Regions from separate parts of the Alkalibacillus silvisoli genome, predicted to be linked through region 1. Evidence: predicted binding sites of a transcription regulator. Region 1 holds the regulator's gene; the other holds the start of a gene.
What was found. Region 1 encodes CtsR, which represses protease genes until heat stress. Its sites were predicted from a motif close to ATGGTCAATAAAGGTCAAACA; they were not measured.
Positions count from the first base shown of each region.

Region 1 (7,654 bases):
GTAGATAGGTCCGAGGTGGAAGCGTGGTGACGCGTGGAGCTGACGGATACTAATCGATCGAGGACTTAACTTAAATCAACGTGATAAAACGCGTCTTCGACTTTGGTTGAATCTTATCTAGTTTTGAAGGTATTAGATCTTCAATTAATCTGATATATTGATTTGTCCGGTGGTTATGGCAGAGAGGTCACACCTGTTCCCATGCCGAACACAGTAGTTAAGCTCTCTAGCGCCGATGGTAGTTGGGGTTCTTCCCCTGTGAGAGTAGGACGCCGCCGGGCACCTTATAAAAGCTAAGAAGATTTGTCTTCTTAGCTTTTTTTGTATATGATTAACTAATATACTTGAATATAAATGATTAAGTGAACACATAAAATAAAAATATATACATTTCTAATATTGTACTTTAAAAGGAGGGGGAAGAGTTGTTTGATTTAGGCTCATTTTTAGGAGAAAACTTTGATGTTATGGTTTATCGAGTCATTCTTGCTACTATTTTATGTGGGTTAATTGGATTTGAACGCGAATTAAAAAAGCATTCAGCCGGATTTAGAACCCATATTTTAGTAGGGGTCGGTGCATGTGTTATGATGCTATTATCTATTTATGGCTTCCAGCCGTACATAACTGACCATTATACAATTCGATTTGACCCAGCTCGTATCCCTTCATATGTTATTAGTGGTATTGGATTTTTAGGTGCAGGTACGATATTGGTACACGGAGTGACAGTGAGAGGTTTAACAACAGCTGCTTCTATTTGGACTGTAGCTGGTTTAGGCCTTGTGATTGGTGCTGGAATGTATGCTTTAGCTATTTTAGCAACATTAGTGGTTTTGTTAAGTTTAATTTTCTTGAACTCGTTTGAAAAGTTATTTACAAGAAAAAAATATGATAACCGCGTGCATTTACTAGTAAAAGAAGACGTTTATTTAGGAGATGTTTTAAATATATTTGATGAATTTGATCTTTTAATAAAACGAATGGAAATAGAAAGTGAAAGTAGTCTACAAAGAAATATATATATTGAGTTAGAAAAAGATCAATCCTATAATAAAAATGACCTGTTAGACCGAATTAGTAAAATAGATCACGTGACATATATATATGAAAAAAATAATCTTTGATAAAAACCCCTTTTAACGCGAATGCGAAGGGGTTTTTAACTTTCTTAAAGGAGCATAACCTACAGGGCTCTATTAAAAGTAGTTAATAAGCAGGAAATATTATTAAATTTACATAATCAAGTTTAAATCAAAATGTTTGCAACACCCTACAAAGTGGGTATAATATAAATATAGTCAAAGATAGTCAAAGTCAAATTAATCTTATTGACTTAAGTTGATCTAAAGGAGGGAAAATGCGGTGAGAAACATTTCAGACGTGATAGAAGACTATTTAAAACAAATTATTCAATCAAGCAATAGTGATGTCGTAGAGTTAAAGCGTAGTGAAATTGCTGAGAGTTTTGAATGTGTCCCTTCTCAAATAAATTATGTCATTAATACCCGATTTACTTTAGAAAAAGGCTATCTTGTGGAAAGTAAAAGGGGTGGTGGTGGCTATATTAGAATAATTCGATTAAAGCCAAAATCAAACCAAGAATTAATTAAAGAAATGGATTTAGTAGCTAATCAACCTTTAACACAACAATCCGCTTTTGATTTAGTAGAACGATTAAAAGAAGAAGATTTAATCACTGAAAGGGAAAAACGTTTAATGCTAAAGGTGATGCACCGAGATATTTTAGATATTCCCTTGCCACATCGAGATCTAATTCGCTCTAAAATTTTTAAAGAGTTATTAACAACAATTAAAATGCATGGTTGATTGGAGGGTGAAAGATGCAATGTCAAAAGTGTCAGCAGCATGAAGCTTCTGTCCATTACACTCAAGTAGTTAATGGACAAAAGAAAGAAGTTCATTTATGCGAACAATGTGCCCATGAAGAAGGATATATGGATTTTACGAATGAGGGGTTGTCCCTTCATCATTTCTTAACAAACATGTTTCCATTTGATCAATCGATTAACCAACAGCATAAAGAAAAAGTACACCCTGCCGAAAGTTTAACATGCCAAGGTTGTGGATTGAGCTATTCACAATTTAGAAGGAAAGGTAAGTTTGGATGTAGTCAATGTTATGAAACGTTTGATTCTTATTTAAATCCGATTTTTAAACGTGTTCATAGTGGTAATACTGAGCACGTTGGTAAAATTCCAAAACGAATCGGTGGGGATATTCATAAACGTAAAGAGATTGATCAATTAAAGAAAAACTTACAACAAGTAATTGAAGATGAAAATTTTGAAGAAGCAGCGCAAATTCGTGATCGTATAAGAAATTTGAAACAAGATTTAGATGATGCACAACAAGGTGGTGATGCGTAGTGTCGTTGCAAGATTTTATAAATGAAGCAATCAGCCCTTGGATGAATGATGAGGGAAATGACTCTGATATCGTTTTAAGTACACGTATTCGACTAGCGCGTAACTTAGAGGAAGTGCCATTTCCAACAAGTCAAGATCAGAATTCACAACATAAAGTGTTACAACATGTCGAACAAGAATTTAATCAGCATTCTGTTCATGACTTTAAAAAGTTTCAACTTGTGAAGATGGCTGACTTAGAGCCAATTGAAAAGCGAGTGTTAGTTGAGAAACATTTAATTAGTCCTAATTTAGCGGACAATAAAGAAACTGGTGGTGTTCTGATTTCGGAAAATGAACAGGCATCGATCATGATTAATGAAGAGGATCATTTACGAATACAACTTTACTATTCAGGTTTTGAATTAACTGAAGCGCTACAACAAGCTCAAGAACTTGATGATTGGTTTGAAGAGAGAACGCGCTATGCTTTTGATGAGCATAAAGGGTATTTAACCAGTTGTCCAACAAATGTTGGAACAGGTTTAAGGGCGTCTATTATGATGCATTTGCCAGCTTTAACCATGACGAACCAAATGAACCAAATTGTCCCTGAAATTAACAAGATCGGATTAGTTGTTAGAGGGATTTATGGTGAAGGTACTGAAGCGTTAGGGCAGTTGTATCAAATTTCAAACCAAATGACTTTAGGTAAATCTGAAGATGACATTATTGAAGATCTACAAAGTGTAGTCAAACAAGTGATTGATAGTGAACGAAAAGCGCGTGAGTGGGTGATGCAACAATCGGGTATACAGTTAGAAGATCGTATTTTCCGTTCATATGGGGTATTAGCTCACAGTCGTATTATTGAATCAAAAGAAGCATCAAAATGTCTATCAGATGTACGGTTAGGTATTGATTTAGGCTTAATAAAACATGTTTCAAAAAATATATTAAATGAGTTAATGGTTTTAACACAGCCAGGGTTTTTACAACATTACGCTAAAAAATCACTGAAACCAAATGAGCGTGATTGGTTTAGAGCTAACTTAATTCGTGAAAGATTACAATTAGAGCAGTATAACAATTAAAAGGAGGTCATTCATATGATGTTTGGACGATTTACAGAACGAGCTCAAAAAGTTCTTGCCCTATCACAAGAAGAAGCTGTACGCCTAGGGCATAACAATATAGGAACAGAGCACATTTTACTTGGTTTAATTAAGGAAGGCGATGGGATTGCAGCCAAAGCATTAAAATCTTTAAATGTAACAGCTGAACAAATACAAGAGGAAGTTGAACAGTTAATCGGGACTTCTCAAAGTACTCAACAAACAATCCATTATACCCCACGTGCTAAGAAAGTTATTGAACTATCAATGGATGAAGCCCGTAAATTAAACCATTCATACGTAGGAACAGAACACATATTATTAGGGTTAATCCGTGAAGGTGAAGGGGTTGCAGCACGCGTGTTTAACAATTTAGGTGTAAGCCTGAATAAAGCGCGTCAACAAGTTCTTCAACTGCTTGGTAGTAATGAATCAACGTCAAATCAACGCCAACAAAAGCAATCTAACAATGCTAATACTCCAACACTAGATTCGTTAGCACGAGATTTAACGTCAGTTGCACGCGAGGGTGGTGTCGACCCAGTTATTGGTCGAGGTAAAGAAATTGAACGTGTTATTCAAGTCTTAAGCCGTCGTCGTAAAAATAACCCTGTACTAATTGGGGAGCCAGGTGTTGGTAAGACAGCTATTGCAGAAGGTTTAGCGCAACAAATCGTTAACAATGAAATTCCCGAAATCTTACGTGATAAGCGAGTGATGACGTTAGATATGGGAACAGTTGTAGCTGGAACAAAATATCGTGGTGAGTTTGAAGATCGTTTGAAAAAAGTTATGGAAGAAATTCGCCAAGCGCGTAATATTATTCTATTCATTGATGAACTACACACATTAATCGGTGCTGGCGGAGCAGAAGGTGCTATTGATGCTTCAAACATTTTAAAACCAGCCCTAGCTCGCGGTGATCTACAATGTATCGGTGCAACGACATTAGATGAGTATCGTAAATATATCGAAAAAGACGCAGCATTAGAACGCCGCTTCCAACCAATCCAAGTTGATGAGCCGACTCCTGAGGAATCTCAACAAATCCTTGAAGGTTTAAGGGATCGTTATGAAGCGCATCACCGTGTGACAATATCTAATGATGCAATTGAAAGTGCTGTGCGTTTGTCAGATCGTTATATTACTGATCGGTTCTTACCAGACAAAGCAATTGATTTAATTGATGAAGCAGCTTCACGCGTAAGACTAAGAAGTTATACAGCTCCACCAAACTTAAAAGACCTTGAGCAAAAGCTTGAAGAAGTGAAGAAAGAGAAAGATGCTGCTGTTCAAAGTCAAGAGTTTGAAAAGGCAGCATCACTTAGAGATAAAGAACAGAAATTAAAAGACGAATTATCTAAAACAAAAGATGAATGGAAAGAAAAGCAAGGTAAAGAAAGCTCTGAAGTCACTTTAGATGATATAGCCCATGTTGTTTCAACGTGGACTGGTGTACCAGTATCTAAGTTAGCTAAAGATGATAAAGAAAAATTACTAAACCTTGAAAAGACACTTCATGATCGAGTCATTGGTCAAGATGAAGCGGTTAAAGCCGTTTCTAAGGCAGTAAGGCGTGCAAGAGCTGGACTTAAAGACCCGAAGCGTCCAATTGGATCATTTATTTTCTTAGGACCAACAGGTGTTGGTAAAACAGAGCTTGCAAGAGCACTTGCTTCATCAATGTTTGAGGATGAAGATGCGATGATTCGTATTGATATGTCTGAATATATGGAGAAACACGCAACGTCTCGTTTAGTTGGTTCACCACCGGGGTATGTCGGTTATGATGAGGGTGGTCAATTAACAGAGAAAGTTCGAACAAAACCTTACTCTGTCATCTTATTAGATGAAATTGAAAAGGCGCACCCTGAAGTATTTAATATATTATTACAAGTGCTAGAAGATGGCCGCTTAACAGACTCTAAAGGTCGAGTAGTCGACTTCCGTAATACTGTGTTAATTATGACATCTAACGTTGGTGCTCATGAGTTAAAACGTCAAAAGTATGTCGGGTTTAGCGTTGATGATCATGAGCAAGATCATAAGCAAATGAAGTCTAAAGTCTTGGATGAATTAAAGAAAGCATTCCGTCCAGAGTTTTTAAACCGTATTGATGAAACAATTGTATTCCATTCGCTTGAAGAAAAACACATTCAAGAAATTGTAGAGCTTATGGTGAAACAATTACAAGATCGATTGAAAGATAGCGAGATTAACTTTACGTTATCTGAGGCAGCTATTAAGAAAATTACTGAAGAAGGAATGGACTTAGAATATGGTGCAAGACCACTTCGCCGCTCAATCCAAAAGAACGTAGAAGACTTCTTATCTGAAGAATTACTCAGTGGTACCATTCAAACAGGTCAAGAAGTAGAAATTGATGTTAATGATGATGGTGAATTGTATATTGCATCAACGAAACAACTAGAAACAGAACTAAGTGAAAAGTAGTCTAATAAACAGCCGGATTTCTATTGTTTTCCGGCTGTTTTTTCCATAATGATAGGAAAGGGAGTAAAACATGGCTAAAGCAAAAGTAATATTTTTCTGCCAAGAATGTGGTTATGAATCACCTAAGTGGATGGGTAAATGTCCTGCATGTCATCAATGGAATACATTAGTTGAAGAAAAAGTATCGAAGAAATCAGATCGTCATGATATTGGTACAAACCAGTCAAAGAAACGTAAAAAACCACAATCAATTAAACAAGTTTCATCGAAGGAAGAAACGCGTGTCACAACTAAAATGGAAGAGTTAAACCGTGTGCTAGGCGGGGGGATTGTGCCAGGGTCGTTAGTTTTAATCGGTGGTGACCCAGGTATTGGGAAGTCTACACTATTACTACAATTATCTTCTGAGGTAGCTAATTTGAACATGAATGTTTTATACATATCAGGTGAAGAATCAGAAAAACAAACTAAACTAAGGGCCGACCGACTCGATGTTAGTGAAAGTGATCTATATATTATGGCAGAAACGAATTTGGAATATGTCATTGATGCGATTGATGAAATGAATCCATCTTTTGTCGTAATTGATTCGATTCAAACGGTTTACCACGATGCTGTTACATCAGCACCAGGCTCTGTATCCCAAGTAAGAGAGTGTACGAGTGCTTTAATGAAAGTAGCCAAAACAAAAGGGATTCCAATATTTATTGTTGGACACGTGACAAAAGAAGGGGCAATTGCTGGGCCGAGATTATTAGAGCACATGGTAGATACAGTTTTGTATTTTGAAGGCGAGCGTCACCATACGTTTAGAATTTTAAGAAGTGTTAAGAACAGATTTGGTAGTACTCATGAAATGGGTATTTTTGAAATGAAAGAAGAAGGCTTAGTAGAAGTGAATAATCCTTCAGAAATCTTTTTAGAAGAACGATCACAAGGGGTAGCTGGTTCTACAGTTGTTGCTTCTTTGGAAGGAACTAGACCGATGTTAGTTGAAATTCAAGCATTAATCTCACCTACACAGTTTGGAAATTCAAGGAGAATGGCTACCGGGTTGGACCACAACCGTGTTCCGTTATTAATGGCTGTGTTAGAAAAACGTGCAGGCCTTCTCTTACAAAATCAAGATGCATATGTCAAGGTGGCAGGGGGAGTGAAACTGGATGAACCTGCTATAGACTTGGCTGTTGCTATTAGTGTTGCTTCTAGCTTCCGCGATCACGCGACAAGGCCAGATGATGTTTTTATTGGTGAGGTGGGATTGACTGGTGAAGTTAGAAGGGTTGCGCGTATTGAGCAACGAATTCAAGAAGCACATAAGTTAGGGTTTAAGCGAATTGTTTTACCACGAAAGAATTTAGGTAGTTTTACACCCCCTACTGGCGTTGAATTAGTAGGTGTTGATTCTGTTCAAGAAGCATTGAAAGTTGGTTTGGAATAATAGTATTACAAACAAAATATATTTGTAACTTTATTGACACATAATCTTAATTGGTGATATAATATTTGCTATTTTATTTTGACGGTGCCTCGATGAGCATGGTATAATTTACAATTATAGTTAAATTGACAACATACTTATGTTCATCGAATGATTTGGTGAAACTAGTATATAGGAGGTGCATGGATTTTGAAGAAGATTATACAGCTATTTATAATTGTAGCTGGTGGAACGCTAGGTTTTCTTTACTTTCCGAACTTAGCGGCTTTAGCAGG
Region 1 is NZ_BAAACZ010000028.1:39-7,692, forward strand. Features, by position in the region: partial or broken rRNA gene ABDZ63_RS13825 (23S ribosomal RNA) at 1-73, shown strand, start outside; rRNA gene rrf (5S ribosomal RNA) at 166-281, shown strand; gene ABDZ63_RS13835 (MgtC/SapB family protein) at 468-1,127, shown strand; gene ABDZ63_RS13840 (CtsR family transcriptional regulator) at 1,366-1,830, shown strand; gene mcsA (protein-arginine kinase activator protein McsA) at 1,845-2,390, shown strand; gene mcsB (protein-arginine kinase McsB) at 2,390-3,463, shown strand; gene clpC (ATP-dependent protease ATP-binding subunit ClpC) at 3,479-5,938, shown strand; gene radA (DNA repair protein RadA) at 6,009-7,379, shown strand; gene ABDZ63_RS13865 (PIN/TRAM domain-containing protein) at 7,566-7,654, shown strand, end outside.

Region 2 (7,654 bases), on a different contig from region 1:
ATTGTGACTTTAAACGTAAACCGACTTTCTCTTAAAAAATATAACGTATTGACTAAATTGAAGGGGAATAACTATGTCATTTGCATCAGAAACTAAAAAAGAATTAACAGGTATACAGTCTGATGATTGCTGTAAACAAGCGGAATTATCAGCATTGATCCGGATGAATGGCTCATTATCATTTTCAAATCGTCAATATTTATTAGACGTCCAAACCGAAAATGCTGCCATCGCTAGACGGATCTATACATTACTGAAAAACTTATACAATACTCCTGTTGAGTTGCTCGTTCGTAAAAAAATGCGCCTGAAAAAGAATAATATATACATCGTTCGAATGGCTAAAGGGGTTAAGCATGTATTGACAGAACTGGGTATTTTAGAAGAACCTCTAACTTTTAATCGTCAAATCTCTGATCAATACCTAAAGCAAGAATGCTGTAAAAAGGCTTATTTAAGAGGTGCGTTTTTAGCTGGTGGTTCAGTAAACAACCCAGAGACATCATCCTATCATTTAGAGATTTTTACGTTATATGAAGAGCATAATGAAGCTTTAGTCAATTTAATGAACGATTTTAACCTACATGCTAAAACACATGAGCGCAAAAAAGGATTTATTACTTATTTAAAAGAAGCTGAAAAAATAACAGAGCTTCTCATTTTAATTGGAGCACACCAAGCGTTATTAAAGTTTGAAGACGTAAGAATCATGCGTGACATGCGTAATTCTGTAAATCGATTAGTGAATTGTGAAACGGCCAATTTAAATAAAACGATTGGAGCCGCCTTTAGACAAGTTGAGAATATTAGGTATATAGACGCAGTTGTTGGAATCGAGTCATTATCTGAGAAGCTTCGTGAAGCGGCTGAGCTTCGTATGAAACATCAAGAAGTGTCTTTAAAGGAATTAGTTGAACTAGCCGAGACTGCTTCGATTAGTAAATCAGGTTTAAATCACCGTTTTCGAAAAATTGATGAGTATGCGGAGAAATTAAGAAAAGGCGAGCTTCTTGAAAAATAATCTTGATTGTTCCAAATTTTGCATTTGTGCTATAATGAACTTTAATCATTTGCCATTATAATTATTATATTTATTGAATTAAGAACAAGTATAGAGAGGAGAGTTAGTGTGGTTGAGAAAAAAGTTATCGTCAAATTAGAAACAGGCCTACAAGCAAGACCTGCTGCTAAGTTTGTCCAAGAAGCGAATCGTTTTTCATCTGAAGTACATTTAGAAAAAGGTAACAAACGTGTAAATGCCAAAAGCATTATGGGTGTGATGAGCCTTGCGATCGGTACCAATGAAGAAGTGACTTTACAAGCAGAAGGTGCAGATGAAGAGCAAGCTGTAGATACACTAGTCAGTATGATGGAATCAGTTGAGTAAGCTAAAAAACGAGCGTCAGTTGACACTTCAATAGAGAAGTGCAATGAACGCTCGTTTTTATTCTTATTATAAAGAGGGGGGAGCGCTGATAAAAAAGCCTGAGCGCTGATAAACATGAGCGAGCGCTGATAAAAGAGTCACGAGCGCTGATAAACATAAGTGAACGCTGATAAAATCATAAAAGCCGATAAAAAGATCCCCTAAATGTATCTATTAAATTGTATTTAGTAACAATCGTTTTAAAATATAAGAAAATGAATCGGGCAGCTCTGTTAAATCCGGTATTAGCATATGCTCACGTCCATAAATATTTCGCATTAACATTGCCTCATGCTCCTTAATTTCACCATCGCCTAGAAAGACACCAATCACTTCAATCCCTTGCTTGCGGGCTTCAATGACAGCCTCATGTGTATCAATAATTCCATTTTCACTGTAATTAAATGCACTAGGTTCACCATCAGAAAATACGAGTAAAAATCGGTCTTTTTCTCTTCTTTCTAACAATTCATCAGTAGCAACACGAATCGTATAGCCATCACGATTGTCTTCCTCAGGCTCTAATTGTAAGATTTCCGGTCCGGTTTGATACTTTAAAGATTGCTCATATGAAATGACGCGATGAAAGTAATTTGGTTGTTCATTCACTTCTGCCTCAAAGCCATCTTCCCAAAACCCGGTAATACCATGTTTAATCTTTAACTCTTTAAGTACTTCATGAAATAAAATAGCTGCTTTCTTTGTTTCGTCCATTTTATTAAACATAGAAGCTGAGCAATCGATTAGTAAAGTAAATACGGCATCAAATTCATGACTTTCTAAATCGTTTTTATAAAAGATGCGCGGTTCATCTTCAATCGCTAAAGGGAGTAATTGTTTTTTTGATAAACGACCAGTTAATAGGTTTTGTCTCGCCCGGTTTTCTTTATGTTCAAGTGCTTTATCAATTGTTTGTGAAAGTCTTCTTTTAATTGGATCGATTAATTGAGTCAAGTCTTTATAAGCTGTTTCATCATCTAAGGTTGGTTTGGTTGGGTAACGGTCGAGCTTGGTTGTATTCAGATTTTCTTTGCCATATTGCTGACTTTCATTTGCATGATTATTTTCTTGTTCGCCTAAGCTTTCTAAATGCTCATATTCACTTTGGTCTGTTTGTGCTGACATGCCTTGAACACTTGCCATTGCTTGGTCGCCCTCTTCAGTCTGGCGAGCACCATCACCGATTAAACTCGTTTTTGTTCCTTGTTCGAGCTCAAATTGCATAAAGCTTTGGTTTCGGTCGTTATTCTCATTTTCACGATGCCACGTTGAGAAGGTTTCATTAATCGCTTCATCTTCATCATGAAGGTCTTCTTGATCATCATTATTTAAAGGGTCAACTCGCTTTAATTCATCAATCACCTTGTCTTCGTTAAGGACAGATTGATGTTGAATAGGATAGACGAAATACCGATTAATCATATCATCATAATCTTCTTCTAAAACTTCTTTGATAGTGAGCGTTAAGTTTGCGATGTCTTTTGTTGATTTGGCTTCATAAACTTGTTCTAGTAAGGGTCTTAATCGTTCTAAAGTGTTGATTTGCTTTTCACTCGCAAATTCAAATGAATGAAATGGTGAATTAGATGTAACAGTTAAATAAATCATGCAAAATAGTTCGTCAGTTGCGTAACTTCGCGTAATATTTGCATTAAGCTGGGTTTTAAAATAGTGGCGATATGCCTTTAACCTGTGGTGAAACCAATTAATCGTACCACGGCGTTTTTTTCGAATCGATTCCTCAAGCCTAATATCTTCTAACACAGTAAATAGTTGCTCACAAAAATAAGAAAGCGAACTTTGATCTACTGCTTCTTTTAGTTTCATCCATTCTGCAATAGAGGTATGGTGAAGTGTGCCTAAAACGCGTAATAAAATATCAGTCTTATATCCAAGCACTCGAGTCTCTTCATTTCGATGGTCCCAAAAATGACTTGCTGTAATTTGGCGTTTATCTATATGAATAGTGGCACCAAAATGATAATCAAACTCCAAATTAGGTTGTTTTGAAAGAATATTAACGAGATCCTTCAACTCAGCTAAGAGACGTGTGTCGATCACTTTGTCATTAAACTTCACTTAAAACACCTCATTCAAACAGTGTATCGGCAAGATTTTTAACAACTTCTTTTTCCCGGTCATCTTCTAGTTTATCTGTAATAGCTCGTGTGATTGCCCTTTTCGGTGGAATGAAAGAAGTCAAATCACAAGCATCAAGTAAAGCTCGAATACTTGCCCCATCTTCAGAAATCTTACCTTGTTCAGCCGCTTCAATTAAATCAGTCGATAATTGTATGAACTGAGCCGTTAACTGCTCGTCATTTAAATTCGTGTTGTTTTCGATTAATTGTTTTAGTTGCTCTCCTTCAATATAAGAAACATCGAAAACGATGAAGCGGTTTTTAAGCGCTTCGTTTAAACGAGTCGTACCAATATACCCTTCATTAATCGCCGCGATTACTGTAAACCCTTCTTTTGCCTGAATTAGTTCATTAGTTAATGGGTTAGTGAGCGTTCTACGATAATCAAGCGCACCATTAATTAAAGGAAGCGTTTCAGGCTTTGCCATATTGACCTCATCAATGTATAAGAAATGCCCATTCTCCATGGATTGGACGAGCGGACCTGGAATGAAATCAATTTGTTGTTGCCCTTCCTGATCATAATTAATTGTTTTAAAACCTAAAAAACTTTCCGCATCTAAATCAACAGAACAGTTCACACTGAACATCGGCTGGTTAAAAAGATTGGATAACGTTTCAGCTAGTTTAGTCTTACCCGAACCAGTGGGGCCTTTTAGTAAAATATTTTTACCCTGTGATAAAGCAACGACAGCATCTGTTAATAGATCAAAGTCATAAGGAATATAGCCACCTTCTGTGATTAAATGGTCGAAAGCTGTTTCGTTTTTATTTTTATGTTCATCAATCATTTGTTGAATTTGATTGGGCAGTTGAGTCTCTAAGTTCATTGTTGTCTCACTCCTTCATATCATCTAACCATAGTATCATGTCATTTACTAAGAATAAACTAACACAAAAAACTCCCTCATGTGTAAAACATAAGGGAGTGTAGTTAAATGATTGGAATTACTTCTGCATAACGTCGTCAATTAAGCCATACTTTTTAGCTTCTTCAGCAGACATGAAGTTGTCACGATCTGTGTCGCGTTCAACGATTTCATATGGCTGACCAGTACGCTCTGAAAGAATATGGTTTAGCTTCTCACGCATTTCAACAATACGCTTAGCATGAATTTGAATGTCAGATGCCTGACCTTGAGTACCACCTAATGGCTGGTGAATCATCACTTCACTATTAGGAAGTCCATAACGTTTACCAGGCTCACCAGCTGCTAGTAAGAATGCACCCATTGAAGCAGCCATACCAACACAAATAGTTGAAACGTTTGGCTTAATGAATTGCATCGTATCGTAAATGGCCATACCAGCTGTAATTGAACCACCTGGAGAGTTGATGTATAATGAGATATCTTTATCTGGGTCTTCAGCAGCTAAGAATAACATTTGTGCCACCACTGAGTTCGCAATGTTATCATCAACTGGACCACCTAGCATGATAATACGGTCTTTTAACAGACGAGAGTAGATATCATAAGCACGTTCACCGCGATTAGTTTGTTCAATGACTGTAGGAATTAAATTCATTTCACGTCACTCCTTATTACGAATTTTATTATTTTCATAGTTTTATCATACCTGTTTGGTCAAGGAAGGTCAAACAAAAAACATGAACCTTTTACCATTTTCAATCTTCCCATTGAAAATATAATTTAAACATATCTGATCATCTTACTATAATTGATGTTATCTTGAAATTTTAACGGTGAGGAAGTATAATAACTAATGCATTATGAATGCATTTGCCCTCGTGGTGTAACGGATAACACACAAGATTCCGGTTCTTGCGATAGGGGTTCGATTCCCTTCGAGGGCGTTTTGAGTATTATATTGTATAAGACTGAACATGACTGAAACCTACTTAGACATTGGTGTGAGTGGGTTCAGTCATTTTTATTTATGTTGGAGAAAAATGTTCAAAATGGTTGCTTTTTATTTTATTTTACACTTTTTTTACCCTGAATTTATTGTATGTTGAATTTTAAACATTTTTTGTGCACTGTTTTGAAGGTAAATAATGCTTTAATGCTAAAATAAGTTAAGAAAGACTATTTGGGTAACGAAATAGTAATTAAAAATATGGAAATTTCTATTATAACAATGTGCGGTAGACTAAATACTGCGCAACAAATAATTTCTTATACGGAAGAATGCTTGATCAGTATGTTACACTTGATGAAGAAAGTTTAGTGTATGAAGTAAAAGATGAGGCTAAAGATGAGCTTCATGGTAAAGAATATGGACTATTAAAAGCCGCAGTTAATGAAGCTAACAAGGTTATTAAAAATAGTTCAGAAGCATCCCAGGAGAATGTTTTTGCTCCAGGAGAACAAGTAGAAGAATCTGAAGTTGGTCTTTTTTATACGGAAGGCGTAAATGACATTGAGATTTATTGGTGGGGCGTTAGAGTTTACTTATCAAAATCAACAGTTAATACCCTGGCCGGTGGTTTAGCGATTGGTGGAATTTGGATTCCTGAACCACTTGTATCGAAAGTTTTAGCTACTCTTGGAGTTATAGGGACTCAAGTGCCAGGTGGTATTTGGTTTGAAGCTTCGTATTTGAATTTAGCGCCGCCCTTTTCAATTAGAGCTGCAGGATTTCAATAGAATGGGTGTTGAAAATGTCTCTTTTGAAACTAAGAATTATTATAACGGTTCTTGCTTTATGCTTTTTTATAGTATCGTTGTTTGATTTAATTCCTTATAATGTTGGTATGATTTTATTTGCTATTGTGATTTTTTCATATTTTGTATTGAGCTCTAAAGTTCAAAAAGGAAATCACAAAGAGTAAGAAAAGCGCGACTTCAAGTCGCGCTTTTCAGCTTATAGGGAAACCTCCATGTTTTTCTACAAGCTTTTTCAATTGTAGTTGAGTGATTTTTTAATAAGGTACTAAGTAAATGATAAATTAAGATGAAAAGACTCTCCTCCACCTAGACCACACGGTCTAGGTGGAGGGCAATCTTCTTCATGTTCCCACAAGCAGCTGTCATAAGCGCTTGCTCTAGAACATTTTCCTTCCCTCACAAACGACAATAACTCAGCCCATGCAATTCTTTTGAATTTGCATTCTACTTTCTCTTTCCGCACTCGATATATCCATTTTTCTTCATTAGTAAGCCTGTTTAATAATTGGATTTTCTGAATGATTATAAGAAAAATATGAGGCTCTAAGTATGTAATAGTTTGAAAGACAAACTTATAATCTTTGATAAGTTACTAAATGACTTAGAGACCATAAACATTACGCAAGGGTTGAAGCTAATTTAAGTCAAATAAGTCAGTGAAAATAAGTGATGTCTACATATAAAAGTAGATTTATAGAGGGAGGTTTCTAACATTAACAATCTTAAAATACTTTCATGGAATGTAAATGACTTTGGTGGAGCAGATGTAAAGAAGCAGATGAAAAAAAATGAATGGGATCGCAAAGAAAAAAATGAGGAAAGAATGATCAGGGTAGAATACCTGCCATAATTTACACTATCAACGGTATTACCACCAGAATGTAGACCCATTAATGAGTTAGTTGTGGAATTAAATACAGTCCCTCCACTATCGCCCCCCCTTGTCTATTATAACTAGCCAATGTCATATTGAAAAAGCGACATTACTTGATGATCATAAAAATAATATAGGAAATATAAAGGCTTCTCTTAGAAAGAACCATTATTTAAAAAAAGAGTGACGATTTCTAACGAAGAAGGCTTGACCAACATCATAGTTGCTACAATATTAGTTTCATTAAACACCGCAATTTTCGAAGCATAAACTGTGGTTATAAGCATATAAAATTTTCGTAGATTAATCGTGGAGTCACCATTCAATATAATGGTGACTCCACGATTTTTTAATTTTTATTGGTTTGTCCTAGCGACCTATATGTCTTCGCGGCATTAATCAATACTTTATCTGATGGGTTAATTAAAATATTGTACATTTCTTGAAGTATATGGTTGAAAAAGGTTATTTATAATCTATCATTAGTTATAATGAACTTGAAATTTAACGTGTTAATTTACGTAGTTTTTGGTTGTAACAACTTAATTTACTACACAAGATATAAGGAGTATTTGCCAAATGC
Region 2 is NZ_BAAACZ010000014.1:42,162-49,815, reverse strand. Features, by position in the region: gene whiA (DNA-binding protein WhiA) at 74-1,021, shown strand; gene ABDZ63_RS09170 (HPr family phosphocarrier protein) at 1,130-1,387, shown strand; gene ABDZ63_RS09165 (vWA domain-containing protein) at 1,601-3,505, opposite strand; gene ABDZ63_RS09160 (ATP-binding protein) at 3,516-4,397, opposite strand; gene clpP (ATP-dependent Clp endopeptidase proteolytic subunit ClpP) at 4,516-5,094, opposite strand; tRNA gene ABDZ63_RS09150 (tRNA-Arg) at 5,312-5,383, shown strand; gene ABDZ63_RS09145 (hypothetical protein) at 5,718-6,176, shown strand; partial or broken gene ABDZ63_RS15840 (transposase) at 6,504-6,699, opposite strand; gene ABDZ63_RS09140 (histidine kinase dimerization/phospho-acceptor domain-containing protein) at 7,651-7,654, shown strand, end outside.
Region 2: the regulator CtsR is predicted to act here: its motif matches at 5,150-5,170, upstream of clpP (ATP-dependent Clp endopeptidase proteolytic subunit ClpP).